One region of the Shewanella sp. MEBiC00475 genome, then DNA from elsewhere that is predicted to be linked to it. Evidence: predicted binding sites of a transcription regulator. Region 1 holds the regulator's gene; each other region holds the start of a gene.
What was found. Region 1 encodes NrdR, which represses ribonucleotide reductase genes. Its sites were predicted from a motif close to AAACACNANATNTNGTGTTT; they were not measured.
Positions count from the first base shown of each region.

Region 2: a site for NrdR is predicted at 3,305-3,324, ahead of nrdD (anaerobic ribonucleoside-triphosphate reductase). Genes of this name have one in related genera too.
Region 3: a site for NrdR is predicted at 3,183-3,202, ahead of nrdA (class 1a ribonucleoside-diphosphate reductase subunit alpha). Genes of this name have one in related genera too.

Region 1 covers NZ_CP039928.1:3,482,731-3,493,269, forward strand. The annotation lists gene FCN25_RS15555 (multidrug efflux RND transporter permease subunit) at 1-1,489, opposite strand, end outside; gene FCN25_RS15560 (efflux RND transporter periplasmic adaptor subunit) at 1,489-2,517, opposite strand; gene FCN25_RS15565 (hypothetical protein) at 2,860-4,095, opposite strand; gene ettA (energy-dependent translational throttle protein EttA) at 4,441-6,108, opposite strand; gene glyA (serine hydroxymethyltransferase) at 6,370-7,623, shown strand; gene nrdR (transcriptional regulator NrdR) at 7,736-8,185, shown strand; gene ribD (bifunctional diaminohydroxyphosphoribosylaminopyrimidine deaminase/5-amino-6-(5-phosphoribosylamino)uracil reductase RibD) at 8,269-9,414, shown strand; gene FCN25_RS15590 (riboflavin synthase) at 9,479-10,138, shown strand; gene ribBA (bifunctional 3,4-dihydroxy-2-butanone-4-phosphate synthase/GTP cyclohydrolase II) at 10,239-10,539, shown strand, end outside.
Region 2 covers NZ_CP039928.1:337,866-348,404, reverse strand. The annotation lists gene FCN25_RS01530 (DUF3010 family protein) at 1-153, opposite strand, end outside; gene FCN25_RS01525 (DEAD/DEAH box helicase) at 274-1,629, opposite strand; gene rssA (patatin-like phospholipase RssA) at 1,816-2,760, shown strand; gene nrdD (anaerobic ribonucleoside-triphosphate reductase) at 3,370-5,487, shown strand; gene nrdG (anaerobic ribonucleoside-triphosphate reductase-activating protein) at 5,487-5,966, shown strand; partial or broken gene FCN25_RS01505 (TonB-dependent receptor) at 6,058-8,504, opposite strand; gene FCN25_RS01500 (YibL family ribosome-associated protein) at 8,949-9,305, shown strand; gene ribA (GTP cyclohydrolase II) at 9,343-9,951, shown strand; gene FCN25_RS01490 (hypothetical protein) at 9,978-10,539, shown strand, end outside.
Region 3 covers NZ_CP039928.1:4,684,816-4,695,354, reverse strand. The annotation lists gene nrdB (class Ia ribonucleoside-diphosphate reductase subunit beta) at 1-618, opposite strand, end outside; gene nrdA (class 1a ribonucleoside-diphosphate reductase subunit alpha) at 690-2,978, opposite strand; gene FCN25_RS20730 (HAD family hydrolase) at 3,532-4,194, opposite strand; gene ubiG (bifunctional 2-polyprenyl-6-hydroxyphenol methylase/3-demethylubiquinol 3-O-methyltransferase UbiG) at 4,373-5,098, opposite strand; gene gyrA (DNA gyrase subunit A) at 5,486-8,209, shown strand; gene serC (3-phosphoserine/phosphohydroxythreonine transaminase) at 8,379-9,470, shown strand; gene FCN25_RS20710 (methyltransferase) at 9,575-10,539, opposite strand, start outside.

The sequences.
Region 1 (10,539 bases):
TTTTTTTCACATTGGCTTTTAATAGCTTACTGCACATTACTGGGGTAAGTGTCAGTGCGATAAGTGATGAAAACAGTACCGACATTGCCAGCATCACGGAGAATTCTGTAAACAATAAACCCACCATGCCATCCATAAATGAGATAGGTAAAAACACCATAATTAACACTAACGTTGTGGACATAACCGCAAAACCAACCTCACGGGTCCCTTTATAAGCCGCTAGAAGTGGTTGTTCGCCTTGCTCAATATGATGAAAAATATTTTCCACCACAACGATGGCGTCATCAACCACCAGTCCAATAGCCAAAATGAGTGCCATTAAGGTTAATAAGTTAATGGAGTAACCTAAACTGTAAGCTGCCATAAAAGAGGCTATTAATGATACTGGAACGGTTATGGCTGGTATGAGTGTCGCTCGCACTTGACCGATGAAAATGTACAGCACCAACACAACCAGCACACCAGTTATGAATAAGGTGTTGTAAACCTCATTAATGGAGCGAGCAATAAACACATTGGCATCATAGTCGACAACTAATTGTGTCCCTTCGGGCAGAAAACTCTGCACTTTATCGACTTCTTGTTGTACTTGCATCGAAATGTCTAATGGGTTGGCATCTGATTGCGGCACTATTCCTAGGCTTAAATTGACAATGCCATTACTCTTAAAGGTCGAATTTTCGTTTTCTGCACCGATAAACACACTAGCGACATCTTTAAGGTAAATAGGGGTACCATCGTCTGCGGTGTGGACAACTAAGTAGTTAAAATCTTCTGGGCTGTAATACAATCGTTTTGTTCTGACAGACATGACAGTGGTGTCATTACGAACTTCGCCACCGGGTGTTTCAAGATTTTCGGTATTTAAGGCACTAATTATGTCGTTGGTAGTCACATTTCTACCTGCCATTAATTGTGGCTTTAACTGCACGTACATGACTTTGTATAAGCCACCTGAAATATTAACCGAACTAACACCAGTAATTAAACTGAATCTATCTTCTAATACTCGTTGGGCGTAATCAGTGAGCTGAGTGCGGTCCATATTTTCAGAGCTTAAGTTGACGTAAATCGATGGCTCACCTGTACCATTATCTTTGGATACAATGGGATCATCTGCTTCGTCAGGTAAGCGGCGTTGCGCTTTGGCCACTGCATCTCGTATGTCACTCACACCTTCAGTTAAGTCCCAACCAAGTTCAAATTCGACTGAAATACGTGACATGCCGTTTCGAGTCGTTGAAGTGATCTCATCGATACCACTGATCCCTGTCAGCTCATCTTCGAGAGTCTTCGTTATTTTACTTTCCATGATAGTGGCCGATGCACCGCTATAAGTGGTCATGACGGTTACTACAGGATTTTGTACATCGGGCATTTCTCTAACTGACAATTTAGAAAATGACACTAAGCCAAACACACAAAGTAATAAACTCAGTACAATTGCAACAACAGGGCGCTTAACTGCCGTATCACTTAGCCACATTATTCGCGCTCCTGTTTAACAGGGCTTGTTGTAGACTGAGTCGCTAAGTCTTTCACTTTTACACCGTCACGCATGTTCACCAGTCCTTGCACAACAATGTGATCGCCTATATTGATACCAGATTCTAGTAACACTTGATCTTTAATTCTCGCGCCTAACATTACTTGGGTGCGGGTGGCAATATTGTCTTTATTTATCACGTAGACATAACGTTTTGTGCCTGAATATTCAAGCGCTTGTACTGGGACAATAGGAGATGACACACTGGGAAATACGAGTGTTGCTGACATCATCATGCCGGGTTTTAATTGCCCCTTTTTATTATCAAATTGACTACGAATATTGAGATTGAGTGTTGCTGAATTAACGCGAGGATCAATTGCGATAATCTTGCCTGTAAAAATGATTTTATTCCATGCTCTGCTTGTAGCGCTTACCGACATCCCGGTACTTAGTAGTGAAAGATAATGCTCTGGTACTTGTAGATCGAGCTGTAATACGGATAAGTCATCAAGTGATAACAGTGATTCATTGATACTGACCATTTTCCCACGACTGAAATTAATAAAACCTGCATTACCGGGAAATGGTGCCGTTAATGTGTGGTAATCCAAGTCGGTTTTGGCTGATTCGAGTCGTGCGAACGCGATATCGACATTCGCTTTTTGAGCTTCTATTTCTGTTTGAGTGATAGCATTAACGTGAATCAACTTGTTAAATTCATTAAGCTTACGAACTTCATCCTTATAGTAAGCTTGAGCTTCGGTCACACTGGCTTTTGCTTTGCGGTTATCTAGTGTTAGTAATACTTGTCCTTTACTGACATGTTGGTTTGATGTGACTTCAATACTGTCTATTTTCCCTGCTACTTGTGGCGCTATCATTACCGCATGAGTAGCAGCAAGTTTCCCTATTAAAGTAACCGATTGTGAAAGTTCATGTTTTTCTACTGTTGCGGTCACGACAGGGATGATTTTATCTGTCTTAGGAGACTTTTGGGCCGCGATAACGCTAGGCGTTGTCACCATATATACTAAAAGCAGTATGGATATTGAAAAGAGAAATGAGCCAAGATTTTTGATCATTTGAATATGCATCTCAGTAAAGAATAATTGAAGATGTTGTTGTACAACAACAGTCGCTAAAGCTTTTATATGGAGCCTGAATATTGTATTTATTTTTACATCGTTGAGTGTCAGTTTATGTAAATTTTTGGCTTTTATTTGTAACAGGGATCGTCACTTTGGCTATGGATATTAATGAGTAATAGTAATGAAAAAGCCATATCAAATGATATGGCTTTCACTACTATTATTAAGTTGAGGAAAATTAAGCTTAATAATGTTTTATGTCAAAACATTTACGAACCATTATTTTTCAACTGGTTCGTTGGTAAATTCAATGTTTTGTTTTTTATTAGCTGGTGTCACTCCCATAAAGTACTCATAACCTTCACCTGATGATTGTTTTTTAGCTTCTTCATCATTAAGTTTTATACTGGTTTGGTCAGAAAATAAGGTGTATTTAGCCTTAGTTTTTTTAGGCGTTGGCTGCGCTTGGTTGGCTACTGGCTTAAGCACACCGTTTGGTGCTTCAGCTGAAACAACTTTTGCCTTATCACTTGATGAGTTTGCTGTAGTTACATTTGTGAATTTATAATTAAATACACCATTACCTTCAATGTTTTCCACACTGGATTTATCTTGGTTTTGGTAAGATGCTAGAATGCCATGTTTGCCCAATGGCATTTCATGGAATAGTTTTTTACCCGTACCGATTTTAGTGCCATTGATATACCAATCAGCTGCTACGTTACTCACTAATGTAACCATCGCTGATTTTAGGCCTAACTCTTCATTCAATATTGAATCAATTTTATTGTTATAAGAAGGTTTAAACTTCATAGCCACTTTATAATGTAAATCACCCTTCATGTTCATGTTGGCATCAATGACTTCATATGACAATAAAACACTTTTGTCATTTAAAAAAGGTGATTCATTACGAGTGCTAGATAAAATGCTACTTTTTGACTCTTTTAAACAATCAGCGATTGACTGATACTTTGAACATTCGGTAGAACCATTAATATTCACTGGCAATGTACTACTTGATTTGGATAAATCAGAAATTAAACGGTTCGTAATGTCAGTTTTTAGTTTAAATAATTGTTGACTTTTGTCGGAGCGTTTTTTATTTATCGCCTCATATTCAGCGATTATTTCAACTTTTTCAGCTTCAAGACGTTTACTGTCTTGCTCGGCCTTTAACGTTAATTCATCAACTGTATAAATAGATGCTTCAATTTGCTTATATGTTTCAGCAAGCGCTGTTTTAGCTCGAATAATCTTTGGTAATTCGGAAATTAATTCATCATATCGCTGTTGTTCAGAAGCAATTGTTTTTTTCAGACCTTCTGCGTCATAAGCTTTTTTATTAAGCTGTGAGAATTTGTCGTTAACAGTAATTAGCAGGGTATCGATATCGTATTGATTTTCAATTTGATTGAGAGTCTGCTTTTCTGACGTGGTAATGACTTCGAGTGCCGCAAATGAGTTGCTTGCGTATAAGCACAATAAAGCAAGGCTAAATGAACCGTATCTCACTGATTTCTCCATTAAAATTCTCTGCAATCTGGAACCATCGACACTCTGTATTAGGCTGGGTGTAATCAGCAAAGAGTATTATAATCCATTAATATTTTATAATACTGAAGTTATTTTTGCTTTACAAACAGATTGTGGTGCATTGTTCACAATAAATTGACAAGTTTTTGACGCATGTTGATAAATCGCTAGATCAAACTCAGAAATATTCGACAAAATAAATAAAGCAGAGTGTTTTGGCTCTGCTTTATTATTTAACGCTATGCTTTAAGCGTATGATTACACTTAAACTCTGGATAAAGGTGGAATGACCGCAATAAATGAGCATATTATCCAGAATGGAGGTTACTTATTTAAACGCTTATATTTTAATCTATGCGGTTCCATTACATCTGTTCCTAAAGTCTCTTTTAGCCAGTTAGAATATTCAGTATAGTTTCCTTCATAGAAACTCACTTTACCTTCGTCACGGTAATCCAGAATGTGGGTCGCAATACGGTCTAGGAACCAACGGTCATGGGAAATAACCATTGCACAACCAGGAAACTCTAATAACGCTTCTTCTAGTGCACGCAGTGTTTCTACATCCAGATCATTGGTTGGTTCGTCGAGTAATAATACGTTGCCACCGGCTTGTAATAATTTGGCTAAGTGGACTCGGTTGCGCTCACCACCCGATAATGAACCAATTATTTTTTGCTGATCGCCACCACGGAAGTTAAAGCGGCCTACGTAAGCACGGCTAGAAATTTCAGTGTTGTTGATCCGCATAATATCTTGGCCGCCAGAAATCTCTTGCCACACGGTATTTTTATCATTCATTGAGTCACGGAACTGATCAACTGATGCAATTTGAACCGAATCACCGACAGAAATAGAGCCACTGTCTGGTTGTTCTTCGCCTGAGATCATTTTGAATAAGGTTGATTTACCTGCACCATTAGCACCAATAATGCCGACGATAGCCCCCTTAGGAACCGTGAATGTCAAATCGTCAATCAGAACGCGGTCACCATATGACTTGGTTAAATTAGTCACTTCAATGACTTTGTCGCCTAAGCGAGGTCCTGGTGGAATAAATAATTCATTGGTTTCGTTACGCTTTTGATAATCATTAGTGTTCAATTCTTCAAAGCGAGCCATACGGGCCTTGCCTTTAGACTGACGACCTTTGGCGCCTTGGCGCACCCATTCTAATTCTTTTGCAATGGTTTTTTGACGAGCACTTTCAGTTGAAGATTCTTGCTGTAAACGGGCATTTTTTTGCTCAAGCCATGAAGAGTAATTACCTTCCCATGGAATACCTTCACCACGGTCGAGTTCTAAAATCCAACCCGCGGCATTATCTAAGAAGTAACGGTCATGGGTAATGGCCACTACGGTACCGTTATATTCTTGTAAGAAGTGTTCTAACCATGCCACTGATTCAGCATCCAAATGGTTGGTTGGTTCGTCAAGTAACAGCATCTCTGGTTTTTCAAGTAACAGGCGACAAATGGCTACACGTCGACGTTCACCACCTGAGAGCACTGCAATTTTTTCATCCCAATCCGGTAGACGTAATGCGTTTGCCGCTCGTTCAAGAATATGATCAAGGTTATGGGCATCTTGAGATTGAATAATAGCTTCTAATTCACCTTGCTCTTTAGCTAGGGCATCGAAGTCTGCATCTGGCTCTGCATAAGCAGTATAAACTTCATCTAAACGTATTAATGCATTTTTGGCTTCGCTTAATGCCTCTTCAACAGCTTCGCGAACGGTTTGTTGTTCGTTTAAGCGAGGTTCTTGCGGTAAATAACCTATTTTTAGACCGGGCATCGGCCTTGCTTCACCTTCTATTTCGGTATCGATACCCGCCATAATGCGCAGTAGAGTTGATTTACCTGAACCGTTTAATCCGAGTACACCAATTTTTGCACCGGGAAAAAAACTTAGAGAGATGTCTTTTAATATTTGCTTTTTAGGCGGGACAATCTTACCCACTCTAAGCATGCTGTATACAAATTGAGCCATAATGATACTGTCTAATTGTCAACAAAGATGAAGATAATTCTACTGCATTATGAGCTGAACTCAACAGGCAATTGTATGATTTAATTTTGGGTGTTTTTAAGCTTAAACAAGCTCCTTAATTAGATCGCTTTGTTGCTTAAACATGAATCGTTTTGTATTAAGAACACAGTGAATTTCATGTTGTTTCTACTGTAAATCATTATCGTTGCAGGGTAGAATACCGCGCAACCCTACTATATAGATAATGATGTTGGAGCTACCATGTTGAAGAAAGCGATGAATATTGCGGATTATGATCCAGAATTATTTAAAGCCATTGAAGACGAAACTTGTCGTCAAGAAGAACACATCGAATTGATCGCGTCTGAAAACTATACCAGTCCACGTGTGATGGAAGCGCAAGGTTCTCAGTTAACCAACAAGTATGCCGAAGGTTATCCAGGTAAGCGTTACTATGGTGGGTGTGAATTCGTTGATGTGGTTGAAACATTAGCGATTGAACGTGCAAAAGAATTATTTGGTGCAACTTACGCCAATGTGCAGCCTCATTCAGGCTCACAAGCAAACAGCGCTGTATTTATGGCGCTATTGCAACCAGGTGATACCGTTTTAGGGATGAACTTGGCTCATGGTGGTCATTTAACTCACGGTTCTCCAGTTAACTTCTCTGGCAAGCTTTATAACATTATTCCTTACGGTATCGATGAGTCTGGCAAAATTGACTATGACGAAATGGAACGCTTAGCAATTGAGCATAAGCCTAAGATGATGATCGGCGGTTTCTCAGCGTTTTCAGGAATAGTTGATTGGGCTAAAATGCGCGAAATCGCTGATAAAATTGGTGCGTACTTATTTGTCGATATGGCACACGTTGCAGGCTTAATTGCTGCTGGTGTTTATCCAACACCAGTCCCACATGCCCATGTAGTTACGTCTACAACACATAAAACGTTAGCTGGCCCACGCGGCGGGATTATCATTTCTGCAGCCGATGACGAAGTGTTATACAAAAAACTCAACTCAGCAGTATTCCCAGGTGGCCAAGGCGGCCCGTTAATGCATGTTATCGCGGGTAAAGCGGTTGCATTTAAAGAGGCATTAGAGCCAGAGTTTAAAGTATATCAACAACAAGTGGTTAAAAATGCAAAAGCTATGGTTGAAGTATTTTTAGCTCGCGGTTATAAAATCGTCTCTGGTGGTACAGAAAACCATTTAATGTTGGTGGACTTAATTGGCCGTGATTTAACAGGTAAAGAAGCTGATGCCGCATTGGGTAATGCAAACATTACTGTTAACAAAAACTCAGTGCCAAACGATCCGCGTTCACCGTTTGTTACTTCTGGTATCCGCATTGGTTCACCGGCTATTACTCGTCGCGGCTTTAAAGAAGCTGAAGCAAAAGAATTAACCGGTTGGATTTGCGATATTTTAGATGATGTATCTGATACCGCAGTTATTGAGCGCGTTAAAGGCCAAGTATTGGCCTTGTGTGCTAAATTCCCTGTATATGGTTAATCGCTATTGATGATAGGCATACAGGTTTAGGTTAACCTTGTGTCGCAAATAGGATAAACTTTAATGGCCGCTAATTGTTAGCGGCCATTTTGTTTTTTCTGCAGGAGGTTCAATGCATTGCCCTTTTTGTAGCGCGACCGATACCAAAGTTATAGATTCTCGTTTAGTGGCAGATGGTCACCAAGTCCGTCGCCGCCGGGAATGTACCGAATGTCATGAACGTTTTACTACATTTGAAGGCGCTGAATTAGTTATGCCTCGCGTCATAAAACGCGACGGAACTCGGCAACCCTTTGATGAAGATAAGCTGCGTGGAGGCATGTTGCGGGCAGTTGAAAAACGTCCAGTCTCAATTGATGAAATAGAGCAAGCTCTCACCAAAATCAAATCAACATTGCGAGCCACTGGCGAACGTGAAGTTAACTCTGAAATGATTGGTAATCTAATGATGGAACAGTTAATGAGCCTTGATAAGGTTGCCTACATTCGCTTTGCGTCTGTGTACCGAGCCTTTGAAGATGTGTCTCAATTTGGTGAAGCCATAGCTAAACTGCAAAAATAATTACTGATTAAAGCAATGTTTATCGTGTGATGTGTCTATGTCACTCGTGTAAATAACATGGCATCGAAAAAGAGATACCTACCATGCCTAACTGGTCTAGCTTCGATATTGAAATGATGAGCCGTGCCATTATGTTGGCAGAGCGGGGACGTTATACCACTCGGCCTAATCCTTGTGTGGGATGTGTGATTGTTGCTGATGGACAGATTATTGGTGAAGGTTTTCATCAACGAGCAGGCCAAGGGCATGCCGAAGTCAATGCTCTTCAAATGGCGTTTGATAATGGCTTTTCTACCGAAGGCGCGACCGCTTATGTCACTCTTGAACCTTGTAGTCATTATGGCCGCACGCCACCTTGCGCTTTAGGCTTGATAAACGCCAAGGTAGCTAGAGTTGTGGTTGCTGTTACTGATGCTAACCCAGAAGTGTCTGGCAGAGGTATTAACATGCTTCGTGATGCAGATATTCAGGTTGATGTGGGATTACTGACAGAACAAGCTTATGCCCTTAACCTTGGTTTTATGAAGCGGATGAAGACAGGAGTTCCTTGGGTTACGGTTAAAATAGCCGCCAGTTTAGACGGTAAAACCGCGTTATCTAATGGGGTATCAAAGTGGATTACCGGTGAAGCTGCACGAGCAGATGTACAAAAGTATCGTGCTAGCCATTGCGCATTAATCACCGGTGTTGAAACCATTCTTGTTGATGATCCTAGCTTAAATGTTCGCTATGAAGCGTTAGGTGAACTAACCACTCATCATACCAAAGATGAAATATTCCAACCTTTAAGAGTGGTGCTCGATAGTCGAGCAAGATTAACTGCAGCTCAACAGTTGTTTGCGATTAAAAGTCCGATATTGTTAGTTTCTGGTCGTCATTATGCAGACAGTGTTAAAGCGACATTTCCTGAGCATGTGTCTTTTTTAGTATTAGAGTGTGACTCGTCAGGTAGAATCCCGTTATTAGCCTTGCTAATGTATTTAGGTGAAAATGCTAATGCTGTATTGGTTGAAGCGGGCGCCACTTTAGCTGGGGCATTTGTCGCTCAAAACTTAGCCGACGATATCGTACTTTATCAGGCGCCTAAACTATTAGGCAGCCATGGACGGAACATGTTGCAGTTACCTGATTACAATGCAATGGAGAAAATTCCTGCATTGCACTTAATTGATGAGCGCAACGTTGGACAAGATAAGCGATATATCCTCAGATATAATCAACCATATTAATGTGCGAGTTGTGAGGCCTAAAACCTGAGCAACAGCAAAGTTTAAAAGCAAAAAGTGAGTCATTATGTTTACTGGGATAATCGAAGCCCTTGGTACATTACGTAAAATTGATCGCAAAGGTAACGATATTCGTTTAACCGTTGCCAGTGGTAAGTTAGATTTGGCTGATGTAAAGCTAGGTGACAGCATTGCCACAAACGGAGTGTGTCTAACCGTAGTTGAACGATTAGCTGATGGCTATGTTGCAGATATTTCGGCCGAAACTGTTGGATTAACTGGTTTCAGTCATTATCAAGTTGGCCAAAAGGTAAATCTTGAAAAAGCGGTGTCAGCCACCACAAGGTTGGGCGGACATATGGTCAGCGGCCATGTTGATGGGATTGCTAAGGTTGAGCAATGTGCTTATCGAGGCAAGGCAATAGAATTTTGGTTAGCGGCTCCAGTTTCATTACAACGATATATCGCACATAAAGGGTCGATCACAATTGATGGCGTTAGTTTAACTGTTAATGAAGTTGATGGAGCACGTTTCAGGTTAACCATAGTGCCTCACACTGCGGGTGAAACTACGCTGGTGGATCTAAAAGTCGGTGATAGTGTCAATATTGAAGTCGATTTGATTGCTCGTTATTTAGAACGTTTAATGCAGCCTCAAGCAGAGCATACACCGCCTACATCTGGTGTGACCATGGAACTGCTCGCTAAGTCAGGTTTTTTGCGTTAACGACCACAGTAAATAATATTTGTGCCCAAACAAAAAAATATTACCAATAGATTTAATACCTCAAGATTAAATCAATAACTAAATTAATAAAGGTCTGACAATGGCGTTACATAGCATAGAAGAAATCATTGAAGATATTCGTCAAGGTAAAATGGTTATCTTGATGGATGATGAAGACAGAGAGAATGAAGGTGATTTAATCATGGCCGCTGAAAAAGTGACGCCAGAAGCAATCAACTTTATGGCAACTTATGGCCGAGGATTAATTTGCCAAACGTTGACCAAAGAACGTTGTCAGCAACTTAATTTACCTTTAATGGTTACTAACAATAATGCCCAGTTTACAACCAACTTTACAGTATCTATAGAGGCGGCAACGGGTGTTACAACCGGGATTTCGG
Region 2 (10,539 bases), 1.6 Mb from region 1:
AAAGTTGAATTCGCGAATTGATTCAGTCGTTGCCGATTGTGAAATACTGAATGACACTTTACGACATGCTGGTACATTAAATGTTTCACCTTCATAGGTCAGTAAACAAATAATGGCTTCACCGCCTTTTAATTCAACACCACAAATTTTCATGTTAATCCTTACTGGTTTATTCATTCGAGAGTGCCATTGGCATGCTCGTTATCGTTCATTTGTTGTAAGGCAATGGATTACCCTACATTCATTATTTGGTTATCGTTGTTTGAGTGCGAGTTAATCTTCTACTGTGCTATCGTCTTCAATAATTTGAATCGGTTTGACTTTACGACGTACTGGCGCGTCGCCGACATCAACGCCAGTAATAAAGCGTTTATCACTCTTTGGTGCAGCTTTAGGTTTTTTAGGCGCACTAACTCTTTTGCTGATGACAGCAGCTTTTGCACTCGTACCCGCTTTGCTTGCTTGAGGCTTATCTTTTAGACCGCTAAATTTAGCTCTTAAGCCCTCAATAACAGTAGGCTCAAAGTTTTTACGTAAAAATAATTGCACTTTTTTAAAGCTGTCCCAATCTTTAGGGCCTACAAATGATACTGCGTCGCCTTTGGCACCTGCACGACCTGTTCGACCTATACGGTGTACATATTCTTCGGCAAACTTTGGCATATCAAAGTTAATCACTAACGATACGTTAACTAAATCGAGGCCGCGTGATGCCACATCTGTCGTCACAAGTATTTGCGATTGGCCACGAGCAAATTGGTCCATAATCTGGTTACGGGCCGATTGTTTTAAGTCGCCACTGAGTGCTGAGGTGACAAAACCTTCTGCGGCCAATAATGTTGCAATTCTGTCGGTGTCAGAGCGAGTGGCAGTAAACACAATGACTTGCTTGTGTTGTTCTTGCGTTAAAATGTGTTTTAGCAAGGCTTGTTTATGGTCTAAATGATCAACCAAAATAATTCGTTGCTCAATGTCTTTATGCTCGGTGTAAGATTCGCCTATAGACACATGATTGGGCGTTTTGAGCAAGGTTGCTGCAATGTCGCCAATGCTGTCATGATCTAATGTGGCCGAAAACATCAGTGTTTGACGACGTTTATGATCTGCGGCATCGTTAATGGCTTTTAATTGTGGTGCAAAGCCTAAATCGAGCATGCGGTCAGCTTCGTCAAGAACCAATAACTCTAAGCCGTTTAAATATAAATGACGTTGTTGTAAGTGATCTGCAATACGTCCTGGGGTGGCGACAATAAAGTGTGGGTCTCTAGACAAGGCTTTAGCTTGGTCGTTAAAGTTCTCACCGCCTAGTACACTAATGGCTTTATATTGGGTATTGGCGACTAATAAACGTAATTGGCCATAAACTTGCTGGGCTAATTCACGAGTCGGTAATAATATAAGTACCCGAGGATCTTTTTTCGACAATGCTCTGGTGGATATTACCCGTTGCATAGCAGGCAATAAAAACGCTAAGGTTTTACCCGATCCCGTTTTAGAAGATGCCATTAAGTCTTTACCTGATAAGGCAATGGGCAGTGCCTGCGCTTGAACATCGGTAGGCGTAGTTATGCCAAGGTGCTTTAAACTGTCAAGCAGGCGCTTGTCCAACGAAAAATCGGTAAATTGCAAAGGTAAATCCCCTAAAAAATGCTAGCCAAGGATTATAACGGTTTCACCTTGCTATAGCCAACAAGAGTCGCTTTAGTTATGCTATTTTTTAGCTTTACATTTTTGTCTTTGCTTGGCATCACTAGTGGTTTATTGAACCAAATAATATTGTAAAGAGTTAATATATCGAGCATGAAAGGAATTAAGATGACAAAGCTCACCGTGGGATTAGCGCTAGGCAGTGGAGCGGCGAAAGGTTGGGCCCACATTGGGGTGTTAAATGGTTTAGCAAAATTAGATATTTATCCTGATAAAATTGCTGGTTGTTCTGTTGGAGCTTTAGTCGGTGCAGCTTATTCAAATAATCATTTGGCAGAACTTGAAACTTGGGTGAGCGGCTTTTCGAGTTGGGATGTGCTCGGGTTAATGGATTTAGGGTGGCGTAAAGGCGGTTTAATCAGTGGCGAAAAAGTATTTGATGTGTTGGCTAATCGCATTGGTGATCTTAACATTGAACAACTGAAGCGTCCCTTTGCCGCAGTGGCAACAGATTTATATTCTGGTCAAGAAATTTGGTTTAAAGAAGGTGACTTACGCCATGCGGTTCGAGCCTCGTGTTCAATGCCGGGTTTTTTGCCGCCTGTTCAGCAAGGAAACCGCTGGGTAGTTGATGGTGCCGTAGTTAACCCTGTGCCAGTGTCATTAGCGCGTTCTATGGGAGTCGATATCGTTATTGCGGTGGATTTAAATGGTCATCGTCGTGGGCAAATGCACTTAATTCCAGAGCAAGTAAAAAGCCGAAAAGCCACTAAGTCTGAGCCTATCGATGAAAAGCGCGAGCTTGAATCTGGCTTTATGGATTTATGGGGTAAAGGCAAAGATTACATGAATGGCTTATCTGATAAGTTTGCTCTTGGCAGTTCAAAATCCCATCCAGGTATGTTGGCTGTTATGTCGCAATCAATGGATATTTTAGAGCAACGCCATAAACGCTCACGTTTAATGGGCGAGCCACCTGATATTTGTATTGTTCCTGATGTCGGTGATATTGGCACTATGGAGTTTCACCGTGCCAAAGAAGCCATTATTGCCGGTGAACAAGCTGTAATGGATATTCAACATTTACTTAAAGCGACATTAAATAACAAATAGCGGTCTCCAATTCTGGTAGTGCTTGCATGTCTATGCGTGGCACTGCCTCTTGGTGTACATGCTGCTTTATTAATGTATTAGGCCTGTTATACATAGAGTCTATTATTTAATGTACATCATTGTCTTAGATTATTAACATCTTGAGTCTTACTGTCGGGCAACTTATCTATCTTTTCTCTATAGGCATATCGGTGCCGAGAATTGCATTGATTATGACTTTCCTAGTTAACTTCTTTTTTCTTCTTAACCTTTGCGTCTATCGATAAAACCGCTATTAGTAATAAATAAGTTAGTCGATATCAATGGGTCATTATCCATTAATAGTGATTAATATGGTCGTAGGCTAACACACTAGTGACGTTTGGACATGACAGGCTTTATAGCTAAAAACATCCTATTTCGTTAAACAATTTTAAATTCTTCTGTGGTATTTGTTCTCTGTAAATCCCTACATTATTTATGGCTAACAGCAAGGTTTTTTCAACATAAGTACTGCCGACAATTATGATCTGGATCAAAGTAACACTCCTGATTAGCGTGTCTAATACCCTCTATCTTGTGTTTATGTTGAATTTAAGTGCTATATGTAGTGCTTTCGAGGATGGCCGTATGCTAGTTGTAGTGAAAAGAGATGGATGTCATACTGCATTTGATGGATGTCGTATTAAAGAAGCTGTGGTGGCCGCTATGGACTCTGCGGGTCAAGCCGATGACCAATATGCATTGCAGTTAGCACAAACGGTTGAACAGCAAATGGCTGCGAAAACTGAAGTGGATATTCTCGAACTACAAGAAGCCGTTGAAAATTTACTGATGTCGGGGCCTTTTAAATCGGTAGCACGTCATTACATAGAATACCGTCATGACAGAGACAAACACCGTGAAGCACAAAGTAAATTAAATTGTGCGATTCGAGGCTTAGTTGAGCAATCAGACAACTCAATTTTAAATGAAAATGCCAATAAAGACGCCAAAGTTATTCCAACTCAACGTGATCTTCTCGCTGGTATTGTTGCTAAGCATTATGCTAAAACTCATTTGTTACCTAAAGATGTTGTCGAAGCACATGAAAAGGGTGAAATTCATTATCACGACTTAGATTACGCACCGTTTTTCCCAATGTTTAACTGCATGTTAATCGATTTGGCTGGCATGTTAACCCATGGCTTTAAAATGGGTAATGCTGAAATTGAGCCGCCAAAATCTATTTCTACCGCAACGGCGGTTACGGCACAAATTATTGCCCAGGTGGCCAGCCATATTTATGGTGGCACAACGATTAACCGTATTGATGAAGTGTTAGCTGAGTTTGTACAAATCAGCTATCAAAAACATCTTGTAGTGGCAAAAAAATGGCAAGTGGCTGACGTAGAAGGTTATGCGATGACGCAAACTGAAAAAGAATGTCATGACGCATTCCAGTCACTTGAATATGAAGTCAACACCTTGCATACCGCTAATGGCCAAACACCGTTTGTTACTTTCGGTTTTGGGTTAGGTGTGTCATGGGAGTGTCGCTTAATTCAAAAATCAATGCTAACTGTACGTATGGCTGGCCTAGGCAAAAACCGTAAAACCGCAGTATTTCCTAAATTGGTCTTTGCCATTAAAGACGGTGTTAATCATAAAGCAACAGACGCTAATTATGATATTAAAAAGCTGGCGTTAACTTGTTCAACTATGCGCATGTACCCTGATATTTTAAATTATGACCAAGTAGTAGAAGTCACTGGTTCATTTAAAACCCCAATGGGTTGTCGATCCTTTTTAGGTACTTATGAAGAGGATGGTCAATTGGTGCACGAAGGTCGTAATAATTTAGGTGTTGTAAGCCTCAATTTACCGCGTATTGCTTTAGAAGCGGGTAAGGATGAAAAGCGTTTTTATCAATTACTCGATGAGCGTTTGTTAATCGCTCGTAAAGCATTAGATACTCGCATTGCACGTTTAGCGGGAGTCAAAGCCCGTGTTGCACCTATTTTGTATATGGAAGGTGCTTGTGGCGTGCGTTTAAATGCTGATGATGATGTTAGTGAAATCTTCAAAAATGGTCGAGCATCAATTTCATTAGGCTTTATCGGCCTGCATGAGACCATAAATGCTTTGTATGGCAATGAAAAGCATGTGTTTGATAACATAGAATTACGTGAAAAAGCTGTCGCTATCATTAATCATTTAAAGCAAGCGACTGAATCTTGGAAGCAAGAAACAGGTTATGGCTTTAGTTTATACAGTACGCCAAGTGAAAATTTATGCAGTCGTTTTTGTCAGATTGATACCGCGCAATTTGGTGTAGTGGCAGGGGTAACAGACAAAGGTTATTACACCAATAGTTTTCATCTTGATGTTGAAAAAAGTGTAAACCCTTATGACAAAATTGATTTTGAACAACCATATCCAGCTATAGCCAATGGTGGATTTATTTGCTACGGCGAATACCCTAACATGCAAAATAATATAGAAGCGCTTGAAAACGTTTGGGATTATAGCTACAGCCGAGTGCCATATTATGGCACTAACACGCCTATTGATGAGTGTTATGATTGTGGTTACATTGGTGAGTTCAATTGTACAAGTAAGGGGTTTGTGTGCCCTAAATGTGGTAACCATGAGCCTAGCCGAGTATCTGTTATTCGTCGAGTGTGTGGTTATCTGGGCAGCCCAGATGCAAGACCATTCAACTTTGGCAAGCAAGAAGAAGTCAAACGCAGAGTGAAGCATTTATAATGTATTACAGTGCTTATCATAGTATTGATGTGATCAACGGTGAGGGCACCCGCTGCACGTTATTTGTCAGTGGGTGCGAGCATGCTTGTAAGGGATGTTATAACCAAAGCACTTGGCATGTGGATGCTGGGCATGAATTTAGCCAAGCGTTAGAAGATCAAATCATTAAGGATCTAACCGACAGGCGTATTTATCGCCGAGGCTTATCGTTAAGTGGTGGCGATCCACTGCATCCCGCTAATCTCGATGCTATATTAAAACTGGTTACGCGAGTAAAGAATGAATGCCCTGGTAAGGACATTTGGCTGTGGACCGGTTATCAATTGGCCGATCTTAGTGTCGCACAGCAAAATATAATCAACTTAGTTGATGTGATGATTGACGGTAAGTTTGAACAAGATAAAGCTGACCCCGCGCTATTGTGGCGCGGAAGCAGCAATCAGGTGATTCATCGCTTTAATCATGACGATCCTAGTTAATAGGGTTTTATTAAACGTTCGGGTCAGTCTTAGATTGGCATAAAAAAGCACTGTCAAAGACAGTGCTTTTTATTACCTAATTGTCACGTTCTTAAATACGATACGTTACGGTTAACTTTGCATTACGCTCTTCGCCGGGTAGACCACCCAAAAACATTGCTTTTTCGTAGTATGACTTGTTAAATAAGTTATTAATATTCAGCTGAATTTTATAACGTTCAACATCATAACTAATGGCTGTGTCGACCACGGTATAACCAGGCACATAACCGTCGGGAATACCGAATGAGCTAGAGTTAGTGCTGCGTTCACCGACATGCTCGGCACCAAGACTAATCGATACCGGCGCTGGTAATCCCAATTCTGCAGCATAAGTCACCCAAGCACTTGCAGTAACATAAGGAACGCCTTTTTGGTGTTGACCATAGCTGCTGCTATTTGGGTTTTGGTTGTCTCTAGCATCTTGGTATACCGCGTTAAGATTCACTTTCCATTGTTCACTTAGGTAGGCATTAAGGTCTAACTCAACCCCTTTGGTGTCTTCGCTACCATCATAAAAGTACGGGTCAATGTCAGGCGTGACCGCGCTACTGTCATAATCTGGATTCGCATAAGCAATATTAGTCCGTGATGATTTAAAGAACACCAATGATGTTAATAGTTGATCATCAAACGCTTTGACACGAATACCTAAATCATTGCTAATTGATTGCGAATCTTCACGGTCAGCTTCATTACCTGTTACATCACCTAACACACTGTATGCCGTACGGCCTTTAGAGTGGTTAACGAAAATAGAGATATCGTCAGTAGGCATATAGGTTAGGCCTAAATTGTAAGTTATGCCGTTATCAGTGGTATCTGCTTCTGGTTGTGGTGCAGCTAAACTGCTGCTGTAACGAGAATCAACGCCTAAGTGTTCATAACTTTGCTTTATTTCGTTAAAGGCTACGCCAATACGGCTGGTGAAACCTGCTCCCAAGTAACCAACATGCTGCACTCCTAATCCCATGCAGTAACAGACTTGTTATAGTTGCTGGTGAGTAATGGGTCGTAATCTTCAAATTCACCATCGGCCCAATTAGGATTACGGATGTCATAAATGTAGGGCAGGGTACCTTGATAAGACACATCACCATTGCTATCTTTCAGCGTATAGTCAGCATCCCAAATCGAATATTGTTTAAAGCTAATATCGCGATCTTCAAAGTTTGCATTGATCAATAATTCGTTTTCAATGTTACTTATATCAAAGTCGTAGCGTAAATCAGCAAAGTACTGCCATGACTTTTCATCAGCTGAGACTTTACGGTATTCCTGACGTCGAGCGGCATAAGGATACAGCACATCGTTCTCAACAAGTGGTGCTCGTGGATTTTGGTTAATCACACCGTTACGTTCCGAATATACGTAGTTATAAGCTCCTGTTTGACGAGCAAAGCTAGTTTCATAATTACGGTATTGTAACTGCTGGTTTAAGAAGAGGTTGTCGGTAAGGTAAATATTATGAGTTAGCTTAAAGCGAAGCTCTTCACCTTCATTGTCTTTTGCCATTGGTGAAATTAAACCATTATGGCCAAATGCATAAGGTGTTTGCCCATCACTGGCATCTAGTGAGTCTGCAAGTTGTTGGCGCTGTGCATCGGTGAGTTGTACACCATTGCCAGTAGGGTCATTGACGAGATCTTGCCAATTAACTTCTCCTGCTGTTTTACCATCTGCTGACTCTGCATTGTAAATACGGATAGGGTGGCCAATAGAGTCAACGGGGATCGCATCGTTAATGTAAGCGGCAGATAGCATCAGATTTTGGTTATCGTCTAATACAAACTTCATTGAGGCATATACTTCATCTCTGTCGGTACCCAAATTGCGGTAGCCATCACTGCGCGCGCTTTTAGCTACTACACGATAGGCTATATCATCAGTGATCCCGCCCGTGCTGTCGGCCATTAATGAATAAGTATCCCATTGTCCCACTTCGGCTTCAAAAACGTGTTGGCTGTCAAACTCAGGTTTTTTCTCAATTAAGTTAATTACGCCGCCGGCGCTCCCCATGCCGTATAAGCCCGTTGCAGGGCCTTTTAATACTTCGACTGAGTTAACATTAGTTAACGAGCGTGTTGGGTTAAAAGTGTTGCCAAGGCCTGCGCCGCCGTACATGCCGTCATAGGTATAGTTAGCGCCTAATCCTCGGATCACTAAATTATCGCCAATACCATAATTGTTACCGGCTTGAGTCACACCACTGATATTTCGTACTAGGTCTTGCATATTGCTGACACCCTGGGCATCGATCAATGCTTCATCAACAATCACAACCGCAGCGGGTGTTTCCATTAGTGACATGTCTGATTTAGTGGCAAGGCCAGAATTTCTCACCACTTGGTTTTGTCGGCCATATACGGTAATGCGTTCATAATCGGTTGATGATGCTTGAGATTCTGCAGTATTAATTGGTGCTTGTGCTTGGGCATAAAAAGGAAACAAGACACTTTGGCATGCAATAGCAAGTAAAGAGAGGTGTAGTGGCTTCATAATGTGTGGCCTTTGTTAATTGTATTGCGAATGATAACGATTATTATAATCATTACAATAATTTCTAGCGCTATATGTAAAAAAAACAAGCGGAAATGATTTGAATGCTGTTAAATCAAGCGGATTGAGTAAGATTTAAACATGACTGTAGGTAGGTTCAAGGCTATAAACTCTGAGGTAACGTTCGGTACTGTGAATAAACACACATTGCTGCGATTAATGAATGAGATGTGCTGTAAGGTGGCATTGATTGTTTGATATAATGCAACGATACTTGGAATATATGTTCGAGATGAAATACTTTACCAGTACATTCATATATGAAGCGTTTGCTATTCGCATCTTAGGTGGTTTTGGGTATATAATCTGCCTCCGAAACGGTGTTGTGATAAACGTTTAAGTGTAACGATTCACTAAACACACCAAAGCATTTAAGGTAATCAAATGAATTTAAAGCTAGAACTGCAAACATTGAATGATAAATTAGACAAGTTTCGTCGCAAGTTGGCTGCGGCTGAACAACGTGACGACGCCGCTGTTGTCGTGCAGTTTAAAAAAGAAGTGGCAGCTGTTACTAAGCGAATAGCAAGTATTAAAGGCCAACAAACCCGCCAATTTAGCCAAGAAGGCTCAGCATTAAAAGCGTTAGGGTTTAAACGTCCACTAACAAAAGCTGAACAAGCCGATATGGGAAAATTAAATAAATCAGTTAAAGGCTTAATTGTCGTTCACCCTTTGACGGCATTAGGCCGAGAAATGGGCATTAAAGAAGTCACTGGTTTTGCTCCTGCAAAGTTTTAATATTATCTTTTACAGTTAGTCGTCGTAAGGTTAATTCATGTCGATAAAATATATCGCAACATCTAAGTTACCCACTCCTTGGGGTGTTTTTGCTATGCACGGTTTTGAAGATACCGCCACAGGTAAAGAACACGTTGCGTTGACATTTGGTCAGCTGGATCCTACTCAACCTATGCTAGGTCGTATTCATTCTGAATGTTTGACTGGTGATGCGTTATTTAGTTTACGTTGTGATTGTGGTTTTCAATTACAAGCGGCAATGCAAAATGTGGCAGAAAAAGGTCAAGGCTTTTTGTTGTACTTGCGTCAAGAAGGTCGAGGCATTGGCTTACTCAATAAAATTCGAGCTTATGAGTTACAAGATGCTGGTGCCAATACGGTCGAAGCCAATTTGCAGTTAGGTTTTGAAGCTGATATGCGTAAGTACGATATGATTTTACCAATGCTAGAGAAAATTGGTGTAACTAAAGTGAGGTTGATGACCAACAATCCTCGTAAAGTCACCGCTATGCAAGATGCTGGTATTGAAGTCGTTGAACGTATTCCATTGCAAGTGGGTAAAAACCGTTATAACGAATCATATTTAAAGACTAAGTCGACTGAACTAGGTCATATGATGTCGGAATACCATTTTCACGATGAATAAATTGACGAAATAATAACGGTATGGTGATGGAGCAAGGGCAAATAATTGGGCTTTTAGGTTTATCATCGTGTCGTTGTTTACGTTTGCATTGCCAACCTTCTGCTGTATTTTCTTTGTTAACCGCCTTGTGTTTATCTGTGGCGACTATTTTATGCTTAAGTTGTCTAACACACTCTGCATTTGCTGATGAGCTTACCAGTGAACCCGATGCTTCCCATTATGCTTTTGCTAGTTATTTAGGCAGTGGTATTTACCGTACCTCAGGCCAAAGTGCCGCGGTGATAAATGTGCCGTTAGGCTTTGAGCTAGAAAAATCTGCTGACCATTTATTAAAACTGCGATTTACCGCATCGTTTGGTTTTTTTGATTATTCATTTAATGATTTGCCCGGTGGCAGTTTACCGAAAAATGTTGGTACGATTACCTTAACACCAGGGATTGAATACCATTGGCTGGTGGACGATAAATTAACGGTCGAATCCTATGTCGACTTAGGTTACGGGCATAATTTCTCCACTTATAGCCATGTGGGTATTTTTTCGACTGGCTTGTCGACCTTGTATCGCTTTGGCTCAGCTGATTATAGCC
Region 3 (10,539 bases), 1.2 Mb from region 1:
AGCTTCTAAGGCGTTAACTGACATCATGCATAAATAGAGTGATTTTTTTAGGATACGTGAGTTAACCGTAATTGATTCACCATCGATAACGTGAGTACCTTCACCTAAGAGGTTATTAATCTGGGTGAGTTTAATCAGGTCATCATAATAAGCCGCAATATCACCAGCACGCTTTAATATTTCTTCATTCTGGACAATATCGTCAAATACGACAGAAGGGTCGTTAACAATATTACGAATGATATGAGTATATGAACGTGAGTGAATGGTTTCAGAAAACGACCATGTTTCAATCCACGTTTCTAATTCTGGCAGCGATACCAAAGGCAAAAATGCCACATTTGGTGAACGACCTTGGATAGAATCGAGTAAGGTTTGGTATTTAAGATTAGATAAGAAAATGTGTTTTTCGTGATCAGGTAAATCACCGAAATCAATTTTGTCACGGCTGACATCAACTTCTTCTGGACGCCAGAAAAACGATAATTGCTTTTCAATCAACTTTTCGAATACTTCATATTTTTGTTGATCGTAGCGAGCCACATTAACCGATTGACCGAAAAACATAGGTTCTTTGGTTGAATCGTTAGGTGTTTGACAAAATGTAGAGTAAGCCATTATTTAGGTGTCCTGATAACGCATTTTCCAAAAAGCGGGGAAGACCCCGCTAAATATTGATAAAGTGATGATTAGATCTTACACGCACCGCCACCGCAGCCATCGTCTTCTTCTTCGACAGCGATAATGTCATCAAACTGATCAGAGGCACCGTCGCGAGTATTATGATAATACAATGTTTTAATGCCCAGTTTGTATACGCTTAGTAAATCTTTGAGCAATGTCTGCATCGGCACTCGACCGCCTTCAAAACGGCTTGGGTCGTAATTAGTGTTAGCTGATATTGCTTGGTCAATAAACTTCTGCATTAAACCAACAAGTTGAATGTAACCATCATTATTAGGCATGTTCCAAAGTAATTCGTACTTGTCTTTAAGTACATCAAAGTCTGGTACTACTTGTTTTAGTTGACCGTCTTTACTAGCTTTTACGCTGATTAAACCACGTGGAGGCTCAATACCATTAGTCGCGTTTGATATTTGCGATGAAGTTTCAGACGGCATTAATGCAGAAAGCGTTGAGTTACGCAAACCGTATTGTTTAATATCGCTACGTAAACTTTCCCAATCCATGTGCAATGGTTCGTCACAAATTTTGTCTAAATCGCGCTTGTAGGTGTCGATGGGTAAAATACCCTTTGAGTACGTTGTCTCGTGGAATAACGGACATGCGCCTTGCTCTTTTGCCAAGTTCATTGACGCTTTAAGCAAATAGAACTGAATCGCTTCAAAGGTTTTGTGGGTTAAGTTATTAGCTGAACCGTCTGAGTACTTTTTACCATTCTTGGCTAAGTAATTAGCAAAGTTAATGACACCAATACCGAGGGTACGACGATTCATTGAACTCGTTTGCGCTGCTTTAATTGGGTAATCTTGGTAATCAAGTAAGTTATCTAATGCACGTACGGCTAAATCAGCTAACGGCTCAAGCTCAGATAAATCTTGGATTGCACCTAAGTTAAGTGCTGACAAGGTACATAACGCAATTTCACCGTCTGGATCATTGATGTTATTCAGTGGCTTAGTCGGCAAGGCAATTTCTAAACACAAGTTAGATTGCTTAATTGGTGCCACTTTTGAATCGAATGGACTGTGGGTATTACAATGATCTACGTTTTGAATATAAATACGGCCAGTAGAAGCACGCTCTTGCATCATCAATGAAAACAGTTCAACGGCTTTAATTTGTTTTTTACGGACACTGCTGTCTTGCTCATACTGAAGATATAAACGTTCAAATTCGACTTGATCTTCAAAGAATGCATCGTAAAGGCCAGGCACGTCTGATGGACTGAATAGGCTAATGTATTCACCTTTAATCAAACGTTGGTACATTAATTTGTTTAACTGCACACCGTAGTCAAGATGACGTACACGGTTATCGTCAACACCACGGTTGTTTTTCAATACAAGTAGCGATTCAACTTCTAAATGCCATAAAGGATAGAAAAGTGTAGCTGCACCACCACGTACGCCGCCTTGAGAGCAAGACTTAACCGCAGTTTGGAAATATTTATAAAAGGGTAAACAACCTGTGTGGAATGCTTCGCCGCCACGAATAGGGCTGCCTAAGGCACGAATACGACCAGCATTAATACCAATACCTGCGCGTTGGCTCACGTATTTAACGATAGAAGATGCGGTTGCATTGATTGAATCTAAGCTGTCATCACACTCAATTAATACACATGAACTGAACTGACGGGTAGGTGTACGTACGCCTGCCATAATTGGCGTAGGCAGAGAAATCTTAAATAAAGATGTCGCATCGTAGAAATCTTTAATGTATTTCAGACGGATTTCTTTCGGATATCGAGCAAACAAACATGCTGCTACCAAAATGTACAAAAACTGTGCGCTTTCATATATTTCATGAGACACACGATTTTGTACTAGGTATTTACCTTCAAGTTGCTTTACTGCTGCATACGAGAAGTTCATGTCACGCCAGTGATCAATATAGGTATCAAGAATGTCTAGTTCTTCGCGGCTGTAGTCAGCCAATATATGCTTGTCATATTTACCAATATCAACCAACTTGGTGACATGATCATATAACTTAGGCGGTTCAAATTGACCAAAGGCTCTTTTACGTAAATGGAATACCGCTAAACGGGCTGCCAAAAATTGGTAATCAGGTGATTCTGGGGAGATCAAATCAGCCGCTGCTTTAATGATGGTTTCATGAATGGCTTCAGTCGGAATGCCGTCAAAAAACTGCAGGTGAGATCGAAGTTCTACTTCAGATACTGAGACGTTTTTTAATCCCTTGGCTGCCCAAGTGATCACGCGATGAATTTTATCTAAATCGATCGGTTCACGTTCGCCACTGCGTTTAGTGACTGTCATATTGCTATTCATTGAAGAGAGGCCTTGGTTCTATATCAAAACATGTGATCTGTTGTTGGATGCCGTGCTGCTGGATTCGATCCGAATCAGTTACAAAACAATTCCATGTTAAAACAATCAAGCTTAATGTATTCACAACATAGTATAAATACCAATACATTTAGTTAGCATCTACGTTCTTTATAATGTAAAGGCGTAGTGTTTTGATTGTCAGCCACACACAAGATATGGTGCTATTTAAAATCTTAGATACAAGATAATGAGGTTTGAGCCTTTTTGCAAGCCACAATTTCATTAACTTGTTGTGGATAACTTGAGGATAAACCGCAGGGTTAGTGACGGCTAACCCTAGAGCCCAAATTTATAACGAGTTTTTGATAAGTGATATTTTTTCAACCGTTAAATGAGAAAAATTCGATCGCTACAATAAACAGCGATCAATAAATTATGCTCATTTTTATATTGATCTTTTACCACTTTTGATCGTCAAGTGATCGTGATCATAATCAATAATTGGTGATTCACCATAAAGACTCATTTGTTGATATCCCATCACTGAATGTCATTATTCTGCAAAAAATTGTTTTAACGATGCACCGTGTTTAAATTGACATCTTGATGGCCATAAATCGGGCGTATCATGGGGTGATAAATATCCCCAAAGCGCGACACCTCCAAGCATATTAGCATTATGTGCAGCGACTAAATCACGCTCTGCGTCACCTAAATACAAAATATGTTCTGGTGGTGTTGCTATTTGCTGCGCCGCTAACAACATTGGTGCCGTATGTGGTTTGGCATAACGGGTGCTGTCACCACTAATGATTGCTTTAAGCTGATGAGTTAAATTTAGTTTTTCAATGAGAGGACGAGCAAAACGAGCAGGCTTATTGGTCACCACTCCATAAGGGATACCTTGCTGATCTAATAATGTCAGCAGTTCAGGTAAATCTGTAAACAAGCGGCTGTAATCGCCATTAATACGGGCATAGTGGTGTAGTAACCCTTGTTGAATACGGATTTGCAATGCTTCATCAGCATCCGGAATAGCCGTTTTAACCAAAAATAAACTGCCGTGAGAGGCTGCATGACGCATTTTATCGAGTGGCTGAGCGCTAAAACCCGCATCATCCAAACTCAAATTAAGCGCATGTATCAAATCTGGTGCTGTGTCAGCAAGTGTGCCGTCAAGATCAAATAAGACCCCTTTAACATCATTTTTATGCACTGTGATGTTCCTAAAATGAGATGTTTAATGCCACAATAAAGTGACCAATACAGAAGGGAAGTGACTGACGAACCGCTATTGTGCTTATCGTCAGCGTTATATCATCGAGTGATATCAATCGTCTATCGTTTAAGCGAATGCTTATAATCGCGCTTAATCGATTATTGATACCACTTGGCTAGTCGCTGATTTTCTGGGTGGCGATCATATAGTTTACATCAACACTTTTAGTGTACTTAAATACCCCAGATAAAGGATTGTAGGTAATGCCTAAAGCATCTCTACACAGTAAGTCAGTATTGTCGACTAATGCTATCAGTTCAGAGGGGCGAATGAACTTACTGTGATTATGGGTGCCTACGGGTAACATTTTTAATAAATATTCGGCGCCAATAATGGTTTGTAAGTAAGACATAACATTACGGTTAATCGTGGAGAAAAACACAAAGCCATTAGGTTTAACCATGTCACAACACGCCTGAATAACCGATTGTGGCTCGGGTACATGTTCAAGCATTTCCATACAAGTCACTACATCGTAATATTCGCGGTGGGTGTCGCGGTGTGCTTCAGCTGTCGTTTTTAGGTAATTGACTGTGACGCCAGACTCCAAAGCATGCAGTTTTGCTATTTCAAGAGGTTCAGTCCCCATATCAATACCATCAACATGTGCACCTAAGCGCGCCATGCTTTCTGATAAAATGCCGCCACCACAGCCAACATCAAGCACTTTCTTATCAAAAATTCCATCAGCGGTTTGGTCAATGTAGTTTAAACGCAGTGGATTAAGTAAGTGTAATGGCTTGAACTCGCCATTGAGATCCCACCATGTTTGTGCCATGGCTTCAAATTTTGCGATTTCGAGGGGATCAACATTGGGTGTCGATTGTTCAGCATGTGACATAACGTAACCTAATTGTTTTAAAATCTATGGCGGCTATTATAGCGATAACCTTTACGAATAAAAGTGAACAATGGCAACCATTGTTCACACTTGCTTATAAAATATCCATTTATGAGTGTTAAATTGTTATTTTGCATTCATCAGTGTTTACATCCTAAATTCATTGAGGTTAATTTTTGTTAAAAAATAGCCGTATATTAGCTAATTAATAAACTAAATCAGCTGAAAATATTAGCTTTTTTATAATTTTTAATAGTGAGAGAGGATTTGGCAGGTCTTTGCTCTGGCGACATTAAATATCTGTGTTAGAATGCCAAATCACGTTTTTAAGCTAGATAATAATATGGAAGTTTTATTGTCAGCTCACTTTAGAGGAACGCGCAGTTTATGACTGATCTGGCATCATCTATTTCGCCAATTAACATCGAAGACGAACTTAAGAATTCTTACCTTGATTATGCTATGAGTGTAATTGTAGGTCGTGCATTACCTGACGTCCGTGACGGTTTAAAACCTGTTCATCGTCGAGTATTGTTCGCAATGAGCGAATTAAAAAACGATTGGAACAAACCATATAAAAAATCTGCTCGTGTTGTTGGTGACGTAATTGGTAAATATCACCCGCATGGTGATACTGCTGTATACGATACGATTGTACGTATGGCGCAACCTTTCTCGTTACGCTACACATTAGTTGACGGACAAGGAAACTTTGGTTCGGTCGACGGTGACTCCGCTGCGGCGATGCGTTATACCGAAATTCGCATGCAAAAGTTGGCGCATTCATTATTAGCCGACCTTGAAAAAGAAACTGTGGATTTTGTGCCTAACTACGATGGCACCGAGATGATCCCTGCGGTATTACCAACTCGTGTACCGAATCTATTAATTAACGGTTCATCAGGTATTGCGGTCGGTATGGCCACCAATATCCCACCACATAACTTAACGGAAGTGGTGAAGGGCTGTTTAGCGTTAATCGATGAGCCAAGCTTGTCAATTGAACAGTTAATGGAATACATTCCTGGTCCCGATTTCCCAACTGCAGCTTCAATAAATGGTCGTAAAGGCATTATCGATGCTTATAACACTGGCCGTGGCCGCGCAATCATGCGCTCAAAAGCTGATATCGAAACTGATGATCATGGCCGTGAACGTATTATCGTTCATGAAATTCCATATCAAGTTAACAAAGCCCGTTTGATTGAAAAAATTGCCGAGCTTGTTAAAGATAAAAAATTAGAAGGTATCAGTGGCCTACGTGACGAGTCTGATAAAGACGGTATGCGTATTGTTATTGAAATCAAACGTGGTGAAGTGGGTGAGGTTGTACTAAACAACTTATATTCTCAAACCCAAATGCAGTGTTCTTTTGGTATCAACATGGTGGCATTGACTAACGGTCAGCCTAAATTGTTTAACCTTAAAGAAATGCTTGAGTGTTTTATTCTTCACCGTCGTGAAGTGGTCACGCGCCGTACCGTATTTGAATTACGTAAAGCTCGCGAACGTGCTCATGTTCTTGAGGCACTTGCCATTGCACTGGCTAACATCGACCCGATTATTGCGTTAATTAAAGCATCACCTACACCAGCTGAAGCCAAAGCAAAGTTAGTGGCACAAGGTTGGGAGTTAGGTCATGTGCAAGGCATGCTTGAAAAAGCTGGCGATGATGCAGCGCGTCCTGAATGGTTAGAGCCTGAGTTCGGTATCCGTGACGGTCAGTACTATTTAACCGAGCAACAAGCACAAGCTATTTTGGAATTACGTCTGCACCGTTTAACCGGTCTAGAACATGATAAGATTTTAGCGGAATATGAAGAGCTTTTAGTTCTGATTGCTGGTTTGTTATTCATTCTTCGTACTCCATCGCGTTTGATGGAAGTGATTAAAGAAGAACTAGAAGAAATACTTGAACAATACGGTGATGAACGTCGCACTATTATCAACGCTAACGAAATTGACATGAGTCTTGAAGACTTAATCAATGAAGAAGACGTTGTAGTGACTTTATCTCACTTAGGTTATGCAAAATACCAAGTGCTATCTGACTACCAAGCTCAGCGTCGTGGTGGTAAAGGCAAAGCGGCAACTAAAGTAAAAGATGAAGACTTTGTTGAAAAGTTATTGGTGGCAAACACCCATGACACCATCTTGTGCTTCTCTGACTTTGGTAAGATGTACTGGCTAAAAGTGTATCAATTACCTTTGGCAAGTCGTACTGCTCGTGGTCGTCCAATTGTAAACTTATTACCACTTTCTGACGGTGAGCACATTACTGCAATCCTACCGGTACGTGAATACGCAGATGATAAATTTATCATTATGGCAACAGCACACGGTACTGTTAAGAAAACAGCATTAACTGCCTACAGTAATCCTCGTGCAAACGGTATTATTGCGGTGAACTTAAAAGACGGCGATCAGTTAATCGGCGTTGATATTACCGAAGGTAGTGACGACATTATGTTGTTCTCTAACGAAGGTAAAGTGGTTCGCTTTAACGAGAAAGCACGTGACTCTGAAACGGGTGAAGTGAAACGTGATGCAGAAACTGGTGAAGAAGTCATTGCTTTACGTCCAATGGGCCGTACTGCAACCGGTGTTCGTGGTATTAAGCTTGAAGATGGTCAAAAAGTAGTTTCACTGATTGTTCCTAAAGGTGATGGCGCGATTTTAACCGTAACAGAAAATGGTTACGGTAAGCGTACTGAACTGAGCGAATACCCAGCGAAGAGCCGTGGCACTAAAGGTGTGGTATCGATTAAAGTCAGCGACCGTAATGGTCCTGTAGTCGGCGCTGTACAAGTGGGCGAGTTTGATGAAATAATGTTGATCAGTAACAAAGGAACGTTAGTTCGTACTCCTGCTGAAGGTGTATCTATTATTGGTCGTAACACTCAAGGTGTGACTATCATCCGCACCGCAGAAGACGAGAAAGTCGTTGGCTTGCAGCGTATTGAAGAAATTCAAACTGAAGAGTTGTTAGACGAAGAAGGCAATGTGATTGTGCCTGCTGATATCATCGAAGGCGAAGTTGCTGAAGGTGAGTCAACCGAATCGACCGGTTCTGATGTGGAAAGTGATGTAGAGAACGACGAACAGGATTAACCTGACGGCGAACTTTACTGCTTCAATAACGAGCGCCTTATGGCGCTCGTTTTATTTTACGGAAAAATATTCATCAAAATAGACGGATAGCCCCCTATTCAAAGGGTACTAAAATACTTAGTATTAATGCTCTTATCTGATGAATAAAAATTGAGTCAAGGAGTTGTCTGTGAGTGCGATTTATAATTTCTGTGCTGGACCTGCGATGTTACCTCAAGCTGTGATGCAAAAAGCACAACAGGAATTAATTGATTGGAATGGCCTAGGCGTCTCCGTAATGGAAATTAGCCACCGTAGCAAAGAATTTATTGCAATGACTCAGCAAGCCGAAGTGACTCTGCGCAAGTTGATGCATATTCCTGACAATTACCATGTGTTATTTATGCACGGTGGTGGTCGCGCCCAGTTTTCGAACGTGGTGAATAACTTTTTGGGTGATAACGGCCAGGCTCTTTATTTGGTGAGTGGTCAATGGTCATCAGCTGCAGTGACTGAAGCAAAAAAATTAGTAAGTGAAAGCCAAATTGATACCATCAATATTGTTGAACAAGTCGATGGGCTTAATCAGGTGATATTGCCTGATTTAACTGCAATCGATAAAGATTATCGATATGTGCATTATTGTTCTAACGAAACCGTCGATGGTATTGAAATTTTCGAAGAATTAGATAGCCCATGGCCAATTGTTGCGGATTTGTCGTCTACTATTATGTCGCACCACATTGATGTCAGTAAATACGGACTGATATACGCCGGCGCGCAAAAGAACATTGGTCCATCAGGCTTGTCGATTGTCATTGTACGTGACGATATGCTAACACTTCCAAGTCTACCTCAATCATCAATAATGGATTATCGAGTAGCGGTTGAACATGGCTCTATGTTTAATACACCGCCCACGTTTGCATGGTATTTAGCCTCAGAAGTGTTTGCGTGGTTAGAGGCTAATGGCGGCGTGAGCACGATGGCTGATGTTAATCAACAAAAAGCAGCGTTATTGTATGAGTGTATCGACAGTAACCCATTTTATAAAAATGGCGTAGCGCCACATAATCGCTCACGGATGAACGTGACGTTCCAACTAGTGGACAATAGCTTAGACGTTGAGTTTTTAAAGCAAGCGGAGCAGGCGGGTTTAGTCGCGTTAAAAGGTCACCGCATTGTGGGTGGTATGCGCGCCAGCATTTATAATGCGATGCCACTTGAAGGTGTACAAGCCCTGGTTGATTTTATGAATAACTTTGCCATAAAACACAGCTAATCTAAAAAGCCAACCTTACCGCAATTTGGGTTAATGAATATAAAAAAGCGAATGCCAAACAGCATTCGCTTTTTTAGTACTTAGTATCCATGTTTAATACCGATTTACGGCTTTAATTTACAACGTAGTAAGGTATGACCAAGACCAATATTATCAATGTCTTCATCAACATACAGCCCAGCTTCATTAATCATTTTTAGCATATCTTTACTGTGGTACATGCGGCTATTCCCATTGGCAATAGCGGTGAAATACAACGACGTTGCGTTAACACAATAGGCGCCCGCTTCGTGTGGCTGTCGATCCCAATAGGTCTCTAAAATACAAAGTTCACTGCCAGGCTTCATCGCAGCCACTGTGCGTTGCAGAATAGTGATAATTTGTTGTTTTGAAAAACAATCTAGAAATTGACTCATCCAATACAAATCACCACCTTGGTAGAAAGGCTTGTTGCTATCGAGTAAATCTGTTTCAAATGGATGTACCCGATCTGCAACCAACTGAGTTTGTGCATTTTTCATTGCAACAGCAAGTTGACCGGGTAAATCCATAATGGTTACTTTGACGGTTTTATTATAATGGGTGCATGCAAATGCCCATTTACCAGTATTGCCACCCACATCAATAATATGGTCCGGCTGTGACTTGAATATTAATGGTAATAGGCTGTCAAAAGCATGATCTGAATAATAATGATCAAATTCAAACCAGCTTTTTTTAGTTTGTTCAGGTAGTTGGCTTAATCCTGGGTAAATCGTGTCCCAATCACCTAAGTGCTTAAGTCCAATTGCTTTACCTTGCTTAAGTGACTCATCGAGTTCAAACAAACCTTGATAGCAAACATCATGAATGAAGTTTAGATTTTTTGCGGCCATATCATCATGGAGCAAGAAATAGCCCGTTTTATCCAATCGATAATGATCATCCTTACACCAAAAAATACCCATGCTGAGTCCCATATCAAGCAATACGTGAATGGCATATTGAGACAATTCAACATGCTGAGTAAGTTGAACAAGACTAATGCCTTGTTCACCAGCCTGATCAACCTCAGCGAGTAAACCAAATT